2 regions of the Paraburkholderia sp. FT54 genome follow, and region 1 is predicted to be linked to the other one. Evidence: riboswitches for the same ligand, from Rfam matches in the RefSeq annotation. Region 1 holds a riboswitch; the other holds the start of a gene.
The links. A riboswitch is a leader RNA that binds a small molecule or an ion and turns the genes downstream of it on or off. The one in region 1 is predicted to bind thiamine pyrophosphate.

Region 1 (7,386 bases):
ATCGACGGGCCGAACGTGCTCTCCTATGTCGACGTGCTGCGCGGTGCGCCGGTCGGCCAGCGCGTCGCCGTGATCGGCGCGGGTGGCATCGGCTTCGACGTCAGCGAGTTTCTGCTGCATCGCGCGGGCGAGCCGCTGCCCGTGCCCCGCGATGCGTGGCTCGACGAATGGGGTGTCGATCTTGCCGTGCGGGAACGCGGCGGCCTGAAACCACCCGCGCCGGCACAGCCGCCGCGGCAAATCTGGCTGTTGCAGCGCAAGGCCGGCAAGCTCGGCATGGGACTCGGCAAGACTTCTGGCTGGGTGCATCGCGCGACGCTGGCGAGGAACGGCGTGAAGATGCTCGGCGGCGTGTCGTATCGGGAGGTCAGCGCGCGCGGCTTGAAGATCGCGCGTGAAGGCGTCGAGGAGTGGCTGGAAGTGGACACGATCGTGGTGTGCGCGGGGCAGGAATCGCTGCGCGATCTGCATCCGCAGACAGCGACGCACGCGCAGTCGGGAAAAGCAATTCGGGCCAACGGTCCGCGTTATCACGTGATCGGCGGTGCGAAGGTCGCGACCGAACTGGACGCGAAGCGTGCGATTCGCGAAGGCGCGGAAGTGGCGGCGGCGCTGTAACCGGCCGTCGCCCGCTTCAGACGAAACTCAGAGGAAACTCAGGCGAGCCCCTTCTTCCGGTAATCGAACCAGAAAGACAGCCCGACGCTCGCCAGAATCACGATGGTCGCGATCACTGTCGAGTGAGTCACCGGCTCGCCGAGCAGCAGCGCGCCGAGCGCCACGGCCACCACCGGATTCACGTACATGCAGCTGCTGGCGATGATCGGGCTCGTGTGCCGGATCAGAAAACCGTACGCCACATAGGCGGCCATTGTCCCGATCAGCATCAGGTAGATGAACGCCAGCACCGGCAGAAAATGCACTTCGAGCATTCGCTCGCCCGAGAGCCACGCGACCAGCGTCGACATCGCGCCGCCCAGACCGATTTGCAGCGACGTCGAGAGAAACAGGTCCGAAGGCAGCTTCAGACGTCCGGCCAGATGCGCGCCGCCTGCCCAGAAAAGCGCGCCGCACAGAATCGCCAGGCTGCCGCTCGCCGAGCCGGGCGCGCTGTCGCCGTGGCTGAGAATCGCGATGCCGACCAGACCGAGGCCCACCGCGAACCACTCGCCGCGGCCGATCTTGCGCCCCGCCACGGCCGCGATCACGGTCGCGAACAGCGGCACGGTTGCGACCATGACCGCCGCGGTGCCGGTGCCGACCGTGCGCATCCCATAGGCGAGCATGCCGCTCGACAACCCGACCAGCATGGTGCCGACGAGCCCGGCGTTGCGGATCTCGGCGGCGCTCGGCCGAACCGGATTGCGGCGCGCCGCGAACACGAACAGCCCTACGCCGGCGAACAGATTGCGCAGCCCCGAGAGCAGCAGCGGCGGAAACGAACCCAGCGCGACGTGCACGGCGAGATACGTCGAACCCCACACGACATAGACGACGGCGAGCGCGAGCGCAATCTGCCCGTTGCGCGACTGCGGCAAACGGATCGGAAAACCACGCGAAAAACGGCTTGGAAGTTGCAGCGACATGCGTTCAATCCGCCCATGCCGCTCGAGGTGCTGCGCCCCCGCTGAAGACCCTGTGGCGGGATGGCGGACACCGCATCGGCGATGCGGTCTGACGGGCGAGGCTGGCGGACATGTCGGTGGAACGGAAGGACGATAGATGGCCACTGGGGCCACAATGCCGCGGCAATCGACAGGCATCGAGCCACGGCGAACACGCGCCAAACGTTTGGCGCGCATCGCATTATGCAGTAAGCGCCCACTGGGTCGCCTGAAAGAATCGTAACTTTTTGGCGTACTTGCAACAGAAAGCCGGGACGTCTCCCGGCTTTTCGTTGCGCCGGCCGCCGGCGCGTTCGAGCTATGCAGCTCGCATCGTCCGGACGGCTCAGTTGGCCATGGCGCCCGACGCTTCGTGCTTCATGCCCGTCGCATCGCCCTTTTTCATCTTGTCGTGCTTCATCGCGTCCTTCTTCGTGCCGCCCTTCGACATGCTGTCTTTGGACATGGAATCCTTCGACATCGAATCGTTGGACATGGCGCCGCTTGCCTGGGCGAAAGCGGTCCCGCCGCCGGTCAGGAGAGCGACGGCCAGTGCTGCGATTGCGAACTTCTTCATGAGATGACTCCTTGGTTGTGGGTGAAGCAGAACCGGCCATTCCGATAGCCGGCGTATTTCCGAAGCTTCTGCCGTCCGGGGTCGCACAGCCGTTCCAGCGGCGCCGACCCGCGCGCGTCAGGAGCCTCCGAACCAGTTGTAGCCCTGGTCGACCCAATAGCCGCCGGGATACGTGTTGGTGACGAACATCTCGACGATGTGCTTCGGATTCTTGTAGCCGAGCTTAGTCGGCATGCGCAGCTTCATCGGGAAGCCGTATTTCGCGGGCAGACGCTCGCCGTCGTACGAGAACGTGAGCAGCGTTTGCGGATGCAGCGCGGTCGGCATGTCGATGCTTTCGTAGTAGTCGTCGGCGCATTTGAAGCCGACGTACTTCGCGCTGGTGTCCGCGCCGATGCGCCGCAGAAAGTCGCTGAACGGCGTGCCGCCCCAGCGGCCGATCGCGCTCCACCCTTCCACGCAGATATGCCGCGTGATCTGCTCGGCGTGCGGCAGCGCGTACAACTCGGGCAAGGACCAGACGCGCTGGCCGGTCACGAGTCCGCTGATCTTCAGCCGGTAGTCGGCGCCGTTCACCTCGGGAACGTCGTCGATCCCGTAGAACGCGTTGAACGGAAACGGCCGCGTGAGCTGCGCTTCGGTGTAGGTCGGCGCGAGTTGCTTCGGATCGAACAGCGCGGCCTGCGCGCGGTCGTTCAGGCGCGAGACGGCGGTGAGAAACTGGTTGACCGAGTCGTCGTCGGTGAGCGAGCAGCCGGTCAGCAGCGACAGGCCGCCGAGCGTCAGAAGCCGCTTGCCGAACAGGCGCCGCGACGGCATCGCGAGTTCGCGGCGGGCGTCGATCAGGATCGATTCGCGGTCGAGTTTCGGGCCAATGGATCGAGTGGATTGTCGAGTAAGCTTGTTCATGATTCGGTATCCGTAACGTTCGCCTGGACGGTTGAGTGGCTCAGTGTCCGCGCAACATCGCGAGCAGCGAGCGCGGCACGAGCGCCACCATCACCAGATGCACGGCGATGAACGCGGCCATTAGCGACATCGCGCAGAAGTGGACGACGCGCGCGTTGTCGTAGCCGCCCATCAGTTCGCGCAGCAGCGGAAACTGCACCGACTTCCAGATCGCGAGACCCGAAAGCACCAGCACGATCAGATCGCAGACCACGAACAGATAGGCGAATTTCTGCACCGCGTTGTAGACGCGCAAGTCGGCGTGCGAGAGCTTGCCGGTTAACGCGGCGATGAAATCGTGCAGCACGGCGCGCGGCGACACCGGCAGAAACTTGCGCACGAAGCGTCCGCTCGCGAGATTCAACGCGAGATACAGCAGGCCGTTGAAGACCAGCAGCCACATCGCCGCGAAATGCCATTGCAGTGCACCGCCGAGCCAGCCGCCGAGCGTGATGGCAGGCGGAAAATGGAACGCCGGGAAGATCGGCGAGGCGTCGTAGATGCGCCAGCCCGAGAGCATCATCACGATGGCCGCGAGCGCGTTGAGCCAATGCGTGAGACGCACCCACAGTGGATGAATCGCACCGCTCTTCGGCATAGCCGGCGGCGCGCTGTCGCGAAGTGCATGATGGGTTGCCATGAGAATCTCCTGTGAACGAAGACGCGGCGATCAACGGCACGCGGCCAGTTCGGCCACCTGCAGGACATCGCCGGTCGCCGCGTTTTCGACGAAGGCGACCACGCCGAAGCGCTCGGCGGGCGCGTTGACGTTGGCATCCGCGGCGGCGTCCTGGATGCGGATATCGCGGCGAATCTGCGCGTTGCCCGCGACGAGCGGCACCGGGCCGATCCATTGCCGCACGACCCGTTCGTGATGCAGGGTGACGCCGCTGTTTTCGCCGGCGCCGACTTGCGAGCTCAGCGAGTTTTCATAAACGGCGAGGTAGGCGTCCAGTTGGTCTGCCGTGTCCGCCGCCTTGCTGGTGAATTGCGCCGCGACATTGAACGCGCCCGGCGTCTGCTGCGCTTTGAGCTCCAGCGCGACGTTCGCCTGTGCCGGTTCGGCGACGACCCTGCCGATGCGGTTCTGAAAACTGTCGCGCTGCGACCAGCTACGCAGTTCGCGTCCCGAGACAAAGATTTCCGGCGTGTAGATGGTGTGACCGCCTCCGAGATCGGTGAGCGCCTGCTGGCGTTCGGTGAAGCGATGTTGCGAGAAGCGGTCGGTCCAGCCGAGGCTGTTCCAATAGTCCACGTGCAGGGCCAACGGCACGATGCTTTGCGTCGCGCCGCTGTTTTTCCATTGGCTCAGCCAGTTATCGGCGGGCGGGCAGCTGTTGCAGCCTTCGCTGCTGTACAGCTCGACCAGCGCCACGCGATGCGCCGGGCTGTGCGCACTGCAGACGGCGCTGGCAGCGGTCGCGAGGCCGCTGGCCGCGAGCGTCGTCAGCGCGAGAGCCAGCGCGACGATGCGGGTGAAGGGCCGATAGCCTCGGCGGGGTCCGGCGGTTTGCATGACGTGCTCCGATCAGGATCTGCACGTTTGTCGAAGCGCGGGGCCAGTTATGACAGCCCGTTTGCAACTTTCTTCCTGAAACCCGAACAAGTCGAGAGACGTGCGACCCCGTGCTAACATTGAGCTTTCGATCGCGCCCATTCAGATTGATGGCGGCGCCCTCTTCACTCTCTTTCGTTACCTGCCGGCTACCTCGATGCGCTTTCCGACTTCCCGTGCCTTCTTCCGCTTGCGCCCCCGTCGCGCAACCGGCTGCGCGCGCGCGGAACGCATGCCGCGTCGCGCCGGCGAGCCGTCCCGAACGCTCCCGCTCCACGCCGCCCGGCGCCCGATCTAACGCTGCTCGCTCCATTTGCCTGAGCCGCGTCGTCGGGCTCCGGGCCGATCTCATCCGCACGCTGTTCCCTCAAATGCAGATCGAATTGGAGTACCCGTCGTGAAAAAGACGAAAACCTGTTACCTCACCGAACTCGACGTCACCCGTCTCGAGAAACACGCCGCCGCGCCCGGCGCCGACGCGCGTTTGCAGAACATGCTCGACGACGTGCTGGAACGCGCCGTGATCGTCGAGTCGCGCGAGATTCCGGCCAACGTCGTCACGATGAATTCACAAGCCACGCTGGTCGACGAAACCAGCGGCGAGCACATGACCTGGACCGTGGTCTATCCGCCCAACGCGGACTTCGCGCACGGCCGCCTGAATGTGTTCTCGCCGGCCGGCCTCGCGCTGCTCGGCGCCAAACGCGGCGAGCGCATCCGCTTCACGCCGCCGAGCGGCACGGAGAAAGTGCTCAAGCTGGAAAAGATCCTGTTTCAACCCGAAGCCGCCGACGATTTCACGCTGTAAGCAACGCTCGCGCGCAACACAAAACTTTTGCGCCGCTTCACGTTCTGCCGCCCTCTCAACAGAAGAATAGTACGTGGCGGCCCGCTGTTATCTCCGTCATCGGACTTTTCGAGATGGGTTGCCAAGCAGCGGGCGGCCGGTGTATCGTGTGCGCTGCTAACGCGGGGGTCCTGCGTCGCACGGAGGTTGGAGGTCCGTGCTGCGTGGGTGAGAAATACCCTTTGAACCTGATCTGGATAATGCCAGCGCAGGGAAGCGTACGGAATTCGCCACAGCAGCACCGTCTTATTCTCTCGGCGCATTCCGACAACTTCCGTCTCGTCTCCTGCTTAGCCGCCCCACATAGCTTTGCACTGGAGATACGATGAACGCCAATCCGAAGTTCCTTTCCGCCGACGCTCACGTCGATGAAGCCGCTGTCGCGCCGCTGCCGAATTCCCGCAAGGTCTACGTGACCGGCTCGCGTCCCGATATCCGTGTGCCGATGCGCGAAATCTCGCAGGCCGACACACCCGACAGCTTCGGCGGAGAAAAGAACCCGCCGGTCTATGTCTACGACACGTCGGGTCCTTACTCCGATCCGGACGCGAAGATCGACATTCGCGCCGGTCTGCCCGCACTGCGCCAGGCCTGGATCGAAGAGCGTGGCGACACCGAAGCGCTGACGGGCCTGTCGAGCGACTTCAGCCGCGAACGCGCCGCCGACACCGCCACCGCCGATCTGCGCTTCAAGGGCCTGCATCGCACGCCGCGCCGCGCGATCGCCGGCAAGAACGTCTCGCAGATGCACTACGCGCGCAAAGGCATCATCACGCCGGAAATGGAATACATCGCGATTCGCGAGAATCAGCGCCGCGCCGAGTATCTGGAAAGCCTGAAGACGAGCGGCCCGAACGGCGAAAAGCTCGCGGCGATGATGGGCCGCCAGCATCCGGGCCAGGCGTTCGGCGCGAGCGCGTTCGGTCCGAACGGACTCACGGCGATCACGCCGGAATTCGTGCGCGAGGAAGTGGCGCGCGGCCGGGCGATCATCCCGAACAACATCAATCACCCGGAAAGCGAACCGATGATCATCGGCCGCAACTTCCTCGTGAAGGTGAATGCGAATATCGGCAACTCGGCGGTGACGTCCTCCATCGGCGAGGAAGTCGACAAGATGACGTGGGCGATCCGCTGGGGCGGCGACACGGTGATGGATCTCTCCACCGGCAAGCACATCCACGAAACGCGCGAGTGGATCATCCGTAATTCGCCGGTGCCGATCGGCACGGTGCCGATCTATCAGGCGCTCGAAAAGGTCAACGGCAAGGCCGAGGACCTGACGTGGGAAATCTTCCGCGACACGCTGATCGAACAGGCCGAGCAGGGCGTCGACTACTTCACGATTCACGCAGGCGTGCGTCTGCAATACGTGCCGCTGACCGCCAAACGCATGACGGGCATCGTCTCGCGCGGTGGCTCGATCATGGCGAAGTGGTGTCTCGCGCACCACAAGGAAAGCTTTCTGTACGAGCACTTCGAAGACATCTGCGAAATCATGAAGGCCTATGACGTGGCCTTCTCGCTCGGCGACGGCCTGCGTCCCGGCTCGATCTACGACGCCAACGACGAAGCGCAGCTCGGCGAACTGAAGACGCTCGGCGAACTCACGCAGATCGCGTGGAAGCACGACGTGCAGACCATGATCGAAGGTCCGGGCCACGTGCCGATGCAGCTCATCAAGGAGAACATGGACCTGCAACTGGAATGGTGTGACGAAGCGCCGTTCTACACGCTCGGGCCGCTCACCACCGACATCGCTCCGGGCTACGACCACATCACCTCGGGCATTGGCGCGGCGATGATCGGCTGGTTCGGCACCGCCATGCTCTGCTACGTCACGCCGAAGGAACAC
Region 2 (7,386 bases), 1.1 Mb from region 1:
CGTACATCATCAGTTCAGGATCCAGTGCGATGGCGCGCGCCAGCGCCACACGCCGCGCCATGCCGCCCGAAATCTCCGACGGCGCCAGGTCACGCGCGCCGCGCAGGCCAACCGCGTTGAGCTTCATCAACACGAGGTCGCGGATCAGTTCTTCGGGGAGGTCGGTGTGCTCGCGCAGCGCGAAGGCGACGTTTTCGAACACGGACATGTCGGTGAACAGCGCGCCGAACTGAAACAGCATGCCCATCTTGCGGCGCAGCGCGTACAGGCCGTCGCGCGTTTGCTGGCCGACGTCCTGGCCCTGGAACAGGATCTGGCCGCGCTGTGCGCGCACCAAGCCGCCGATCAGACGCAACACCGTGGTCTTGCCGCAGCCCGACCCACCCATGACCGCGACCACCTGGCCGCGCTGGAAGCGCAGATTCAGGTTCGACAGGACGAGCCGGTCGCCATAACCGAAGTCGACGTCGCGCAGCTCGAGTAAGGTCTCGGGAGAGGAAGACACGAAACGGACAGTCCTTTTACACGGAAGGCGAATTATAGGGCCATCGTGCAAAAGTTGCCTTGAGGCTGCCCCGTCCCTTGACTAAACGTGACGATTATTGCGTAAACGCTTGTTGCAGTGCAGAAACGGCGGCAGCGGGATCCATCGCTTCCGTCACCGCCCGCACCACAGCCGCGCAACCGACGCCCGTCGCCAGCACGTCGGGCAGCACTTGCAGATCGATCCCGCCGATCGCCACCAGCGGCACGACGCCGTCGAGCAGTCGCACGTAGCGGGCTAGCCGCCTGAGACCTTGCGGCGCGGTCGGCATGACCTTGGTGGTGGTCGGAAACACCGCGCCCAGTGCAATGTAGCTCGGCCGGAAATGCAGCGCTTTCAGAATCTCATAGAAACCGTGGGTCGACAGCCCGAGCCGGACGCCTCCCGCCGCGAGCGCGGCGAGGTCAGCCGTATGCACGTCTTCCTGACCGAGGTGGACGCCGTACGCGCCGGCTTCGAGCGCGGCTTGCCAGTGGTCGTTGATGAACACCTGGGCGTCGTGCTCACGGCCGGCAGCCACGCAGCGGGCGATTTCGCGCTTCAGTTCATCGGCGGGTTCGGCCGATTTGCGGCGCAACTGCACCGTCTTCACGCCGAAGCCCACCACTCGCTCGACCCATTCCGCCGTCGGCAGCACCGGATAGAGGCCCAGCCGGTCCGGGCAGCGCGCGAACGCCTGCGCGGGCGCATCGGGCAAGCCGGCGAGGCGCGGGAAATGGCCGAGGTCCGCGGGAAAGGCGTCGTCGGCGCGGGTTTCGTCGCCGTCGCGCCAGGCCAGAGCCAGCACCAGCGCGTCATGCGGGCCGAAACCGCAGTCGAGGAACGCCGCCAGCGCGGCAATCCAGTCTTCCGCCAGATGGCCTTCCAGGCGGTATTTTTCGCCGCCCAGATGCAGCGTGGCCTTGTCCTCGGCGGCTTCGATCACGCCGGCGCCCCGCACCAGCCAGCGCGCCACCTGCTCGCCATGCTGCTGCGCGTCGGCGATCACGATCAGGTCGCCGCCGTTCGGTTCGTCCGGCGCGGTCAGGCAGATACGCCATGGCGCATGCGTCGGCGGCCAGTCACCCAACCGGGCGCGGATGCGCTCGGCGGCTTCGGTGAGTTCATCGGCGGGCGGCCAGAACAGGTCGCGGTCCTTCAAGGTCAACGTCTGCGTCATGCGGCGCTCCCGTCTTGATGCCAGAACGGCATGCCGACCACCGGCGTGCTCGCGTGCGCGCTTTCGCGCTCGGCCATCGGCCCCGCCAGAAAAGCCTGGCGGCCCGCTTCGACACCCAGCGCGAAGGCACGCGCCATCGCATCGGGGTGGGTGGCCTGCGAAACGGCCGTGTTCAGCAGCACGCCGTCGAAACCCCATTCCATCACCTGCGCCGCGTGCGACGGCACGCCGAGTCCGGCGTCGACGATCAGGGGCACGTCCGGCAGCCGTTCGCGCAACACGCGCAGGCCGTACGGATTGATCACGCCCTTGCCGGTGCCGATCGGCGCGCCCCACGGCATCAGCGCTTCACAGCCGGCGTCCAGCAGACGGCGGCCGATCACCAGGTCTTCGGTGCAATACGGCAGCACCTTGAAGCCGTCCTTGACGAGTTGCGCGGCCGCTTCGATCAGGCCGACCGGGTCGGGCTGCAACGTGTAGTCGTCGCCGATCAGTTCGAGCTTGATCCACTCGGTGTCGAAGATTTCGCGCGCCATGTGCGCGGTCGTCACCGCCTCGCCAACGGTCAGGCAGCCGGCCGTGTTCGGCAGGAGCGGCACGCCGTGGCGCTTGAGCAGGTCGAAGAAACCGGTTTCCGCGCCGCCTTCGTTCATCTGCCGGCGCAGCGCGACGGTCACCATGCCGGGCCGCGCGGCGTCGATGGAATCGGACAGCGATTGCAGCGACGGATAGCGCGAGGTGCCGAGCAGCACGCGGCTCGCGAAGGTCTGGCCGTACAGCGTGAGCGCGTCGGCGGTCTGGGGGGAAGTCATTGGCATAGTCCTGTTTGTCTCCGGCAATCCGGCGTTGCGGCAATGCGTGGCGGGCGCTCAGCCGCCGGCCACGGGTTGCACGACATCGAGCTTGTCGCCCGCCCGCAGCGCGCGCGCCGCATGCTGGGTGCGCGCCACGAAGTCGCCGTTCAGCGCCACCGCGAACGGCGGACGCGCGCCGAACGCGGTGAGCGCGTCGGCGACAGTCGCGCCTTCGGGCAACGACAACGGCTTCTGATTGATATGAATGTCCATGGTGTTCGAATACGTTTCAGTCGATGGCGAAAGCGGTATGGCGTGCAGCGATAGATCGCGCAACGCTCATGCCGGCTCCCGCGCGGAATCCAGTTGAAAGAGCTCGCTCCAGCGCGCATCGCGCTGCCAGTCGGCGAAAGCATCGGCGTCGCCGATGCGGCCGTCGAGCAGCGCCGCGGCGAAGCGCACGGCTTCGTCGGCGACTTCGGGCACGATCATGTAGCCGTGCCGGTACAGGCCGTTCACGCGCAGTGTCTGCGCGCCGTCCCACAGCAAGGCCGGACGGTGGTCCGGCAAAGTTGGGCGGCACTGCGAATTCAGTTCGAGAATGCGTGCCTCGCCGAAGCCGGGATGCACGGAAAAGGCCGCGCTCAGCAGTTCGAGCGCCGAGCGCACGCTGACCGGCGACATGTCCTCGCCTTCCACTTCGGTGGCGCCGATCACGTAGAGATCGTCCTGCTTCGGCGCGATGTAGAGCGGGTAGCGCGGATGCAGCAGCCGCACCGGCCGCGTCAGTTTGATACCGGGCGCATGCACGCGCGCGACTTCGCCACGAATGCCGCGCAACGTGGGCAGCACGGGCTTCGCGCCGAGACCGCGGCAGTCGATCGTGATGCGGGCGGGCGGCAGCGCGCGATCGTCGATAGCAGTGTTCCAGTGCGTTTCGACACCGCGTTGCGCGAGGCCCGCGGCCAGCGCGGTGAGCACCTGGCGGTTATCCAGTTGCCCTTCACGCGGCAACAGCCAACCCTGATTGAAGCGTCCCGCCAAAGCAGGCTCGGCGGCGCCTAGCTGCGCGCCCGCGAGCGTGACGAAACCGCCGTCCAGCAACTCAGCCGGTGCATTCGAGCGCACCCGGCGCTCGAACAGCGGTGCTTCGGTGCGGTCGGCGTGATGCCAGACGACCAGCGTGCCATTGCGCTGAAAGAACACCGGCTCGGGCAACTCGGCCAGTACTTGCGGCCACGTATCGAGCGAACTCGCGCCGAGGCGCGTGATCAGCAACTCGGCGCTGGCGGCTTCCGCGAGCGGCGCCAGCATGGCTGCGGCGACCCACGCGGCGGATTGCGAACCGGCCGCATCGCCACGATCATAAAGCGCCACGCGATGCCCCTGACCAGCGAGACCCCACGCCACAAGCCGCCCGCACAGGCCACCGCCGAGCACGGCGAAATCGGGTTGTGCAGGACGCGTCATCGCGCACACTCCGTTTCAGGATGGCAAGCAAAGTTAAAGCAGCACGGCGCGCCAACGACGGCGGCGTGACGAAGAGCAAGACACATATCTGAAGAATAGGCGGTCATCGAGTCCTTTCCGTACGGCCAACAAAACGCACGTACCCAGGACGAAACCGGCGGGTGAGGCCGGCCGGGCAATGCGCGTTCCAATGACGGACGCCGCCCGGCGGGGAATGGAAGACTGGCTGCTTCCGGAAACTTCCCGCGCCGGTATTACCCGGATCGGGTGCAAAGGGTGTCTCTCAGCCTCGCCGCTGCGCCATGAAAATCATGCCGCCTGTGCGCGAAGCACCCCTGTTTCGTCGAAGGTCATTAGACCATAAAAGGCGCGGCGCCCGCAAACCAGCGGCTGGCCGCGTCGCGTGATTTGATCCGGCACCATCTTTCGCTTTATGGATGCGGCCAAAGGCGGCGCTCTGGCACAATGCCAGCACAGGATGCCGCGCGAACGCGGCGCGGGCGGCACGCCGTCGCGCCATGTTCGCAACGGCACGGGCGCAGGGCCTCGCGGCGCAAATTAATTTTCGCTTAAGGGCTGCACGCCAGAATCTGACGCTCGCCCGGGCGTGCGTTGGTCGAGCACGACGCCCGGGCATGTACCGCAAACCCGCCGCAGGGCAGCCCGCCGACGGGCCTGCCTCAATGGGTCAGCCCCGAATGGGGCAGCACTACTTCAGGATGCTCATGACACCGAATACCTCTGCCAGCCCCGTGCTGCCGCCGGACGAAAAAGTCTCCGCCTGGAGTCTGATCAAACCCTATTGGGTCTCCGAAGAACGAAACACGGCCTGGGGCCTGCTCGTCGCGATCATCGTGATGAATCTGCTCGTCGTGTGGATCAACGTGCGCCTGAACCGCTGGAGCGCCGACTTCTACAACGCACTGCAAACCAAGAACGTGCATGACTTCCCCCACCTGCTAATGGTGTTCTCGGGGCTCGCGTTCGGCTTCATCATTCTCGCGGTGTACGGCCGTTACCTGCGCCAGATGCTCGGCTTCCGCTGGCGCCAGTGGCTGACCACGCGCTATCTGAACGAGTGGCTGAAGGACAGCGCGTTCTACCGGATCGAACGCGACCGCCTCGCCGACAACCCCGACCAGCGGATCAGCGACGACCTGCAATCATTCGCCACCAGCACCCTCTCGCTGACGCTCGACCTGCTGTCCACCGTCGTCACGCTGGTGTCGTTCATCACGATCCTGTGGTCGCTCGCCGGCGCGTTGACCATCTCGCTCGGCGGCATGCCGATCGAGATTCCCGGCTACATGGTGTGGGCCGCGGCGCTCTACGCCGTGGTCGGTTCGCTGATCATCCAGAAAGTCGGCCATCCGCTCGTGCCGATCAACTACCAGGCGCAGAAAGTCGAGGCGGATTTCCGTTTCGGCCTGATCCGCCTGCGTGAAAACGCCGAGCAGATCGCTTTCTACAACGGCATGGACACCGAGAAGAAGAATGCGCACTCGCTGTTCGGCCGCATCCGCGACAACTGGTGGCAGGTGATGAAGTACACCAAGCGGCTCACCTTCGTGCTGAGCTTCTATGGCCAGATCGCGATCATCTTCCCGCTGGTGGTCGCCGCACCGCGTTACTTCGCCGGCGCCTTCACGTTCGGCGTGCTGATGCAGATCTCCAGCGCATTCGGCACCGTCAGCGATTCGTTCTCGTGGTTCATCAACAGTTACGGCACCTTGGTCGAATGGCGCGCCACCGTGAACCGGTTGCGTGAATTCAAGCGTGTCGTGCACGCGCCGCGTCTGAAGGAATCGGTCTCGCCGGCTACCGCGCATGGCGGCATCAATCTGCATTTCGTCGACGAGGACAAGCTCTCCACCGACGGCCTCAAACTCGCCCTGCCCAACGGCAACCCGTTGTCGCGCATTCGCGATGTCGCGATTGCGCCGGGCTCGCGCTGGCTGGTACGCGGCCCGTCGGGTTCGGGCAAGAGCACGCTGATGCGCGCCCTCGCCGGCTTGTGGCCGTTCGGCGACGGCTCGATCGACGCCCCGGTCAACGCGCGCATGATGTTCATCCCGCAGGTCAGCTATATGCCGATCGGCACGCTCAAAGCGGCGCTCGCCTACCCGTCGCCCGTCGACACCTACACGGACGACGAATGCCGCGAAGCGCTCGTCGTTTGCCATCTGTCGGAATACGCGGACCGTCTGCAGGAATCGGGACACTGGACCCGCATTCTCTCGCCGGGCGAGCAACAGCGCCTCGCCGCCGCGCGCGTGCTGCTGCACAAGCCGGACTATCTGTTCCTCGACGAAGCGACCAGCGCGCTCGACGCGGAAAACGAGGCACGTCTCTATCGTCTCTTCACTGAGCGACTGCCGAAGGCCGCGATTGTGAGCGTCGCGCATCGCGAGTCGCTGGCTGCGTTCCACGACGAAACGCTCGAGGTGGAGCGCTCGGGCGAAGCGGTCGCGGCATGAGCAGCATGAGCGACGTGGACGCGCTGAACGACGCCGGCAGCGCCGGATTCGAGCGCGTCGTGCTGATCACCGGCGCGGGTTCCGGCATCGGCGCCGCGCTGGCCCGGCGCATCGCCGCGCCACGCTCGGCCTTGATGTTGCACGCACGCGGCGCCGATCAGGAAGCGCGTGAACGGCTCGCGCAAGTCGCCGTCGATTGCAGCGCAAACGGCGCACGCTGCGCAACGGTGTTCGGCGATCTTGCCGAACGCGGCGCCGCGGAACATGTGATCCATCAAACGCTGGCGAGCTTCGGTGCACTCGATCAACTCGTCGCCAACGCCGGGCACGCGCAGCGCCAAACGCTGAATGCGCTCGATCCCGACGCGCTCGGCGCAGCCTTCGCCGCGATGCCAGCCGCGTTCGCAGCGCTCGTCAAACGCGCGACGCCCGCGCTGGAAACCTCCAGGCGCGGCCGCGTAGTCGCGCTCAGTTCGTTCGTCGCGCACCGCTATCGCGCGGACGCGCCGTTTGCCGCGACGGCTGCGGCGAAAGCGGCGCTCGAGTCGCTGGCGAAAACCGCGGCCACCGAACTTGCGCCGCACGGCGTGACGGTCAATTGTGTGGCGCCCGGCTATACCCGTAAAGATCGCGGGCCGAGTGTCGATAATGCACAGGTGTGGACTCGCGCCGCCGAAGCGACGCCGCTCGGCCATGTCGCCGAACCCGCGGATGTCGCCGCGCTTATCGCGTTCCTGCTTTCCGACGAAGCGCGTCATATCACCGGCCAGGTGATTCATGTAGACGGTGGTCTCACGCTTGGTTGAGTGACTGGCGAACCGCGCCACACCGGCCGTACCGGCCACGGGCGCGGTTGTTCAGCCGCAACACTCGCTCACGCCGCACCGCTTCACCCAGCCACGCCAGATCGCAACGGCCCGCGCCGCATCCCTTCGTGGTCCC

Region 2: another riboswitch for thiamine pyrophosphate. It lies ahead of RI103_RS01570 (FAD-dependent oxidoreductase); the one in region 1 lies ahead of thiC (phosphomethylpyrimidine synthase ThiC).

What each region holds. Positions count from the first base shown of each region.
Region 1 covers NZ_CP134195.1:1,409,076-1,416,461, reverse strand. Annotated here, with positions in the region: gene RI103_RS06745 (NADPH-dependent 2,4-dienoyl-CoA reductase) at 1-618, shown strand, start outside; gene RI103_RS06740 (EamA family transporter) at 657-1,586, opposite strand; gene RI103_RS06735 (pentapeptide MXKDX repeat protein) at 1,951-2,181, opposite strand; gene RI103_RS06730 (molybdopterin-dependent oxidoreductase) at 2,299-3,090, opposite strand; gene RI103_RS06725 (cytochrome b/b6 domain-containing protein) at 3,131-3,769, opposite strand; gene RI103_RS06720 (DUF1223 domain-containing protein) at 3,800-4,645, opposite strand; gene RI103_RS06715 (GreA/GreB family elongation factor) at 5,082-5,492, shown strand; TPP riboswitch at 5,646-5,764, shown strand; gene thiC (phosphomethylpyrimidine synthase ThiC) at 5,857-7,386, shown strand, end outside.
Region 2 covers NZ_CP134195.1:328,441-335,826, reverse strand. Annotated here, with positions in the region: gene RI103_RS01590 (ABC transporter ATP-binding protein) at 1-505, opposite strand, end outside; gene thiE (thiamine phosphate synthase) at 600-1,703, opposite strand; gene RI103_RS01580 (thiazole synthase) at 1,700-2,515, opposite strand; gene thiS (sulfur carrier protein ThiS) at 2,573-2,770, opposite strand; gene RI103_RS01570 (FAD-dependent oxidoreductase) at 2,837-3,967, opposite strand; TPP riboswitch at 4,191-4,314, opposite strand; gene RI103_RS01565 (ABC transporter ATP-binding protein/permease) at 4,693-6,444, shown strand; gene RI103_RS01560 (SDR family NAD(P)-dependent oxidoreductase) at 6,450-7,250, shown strand.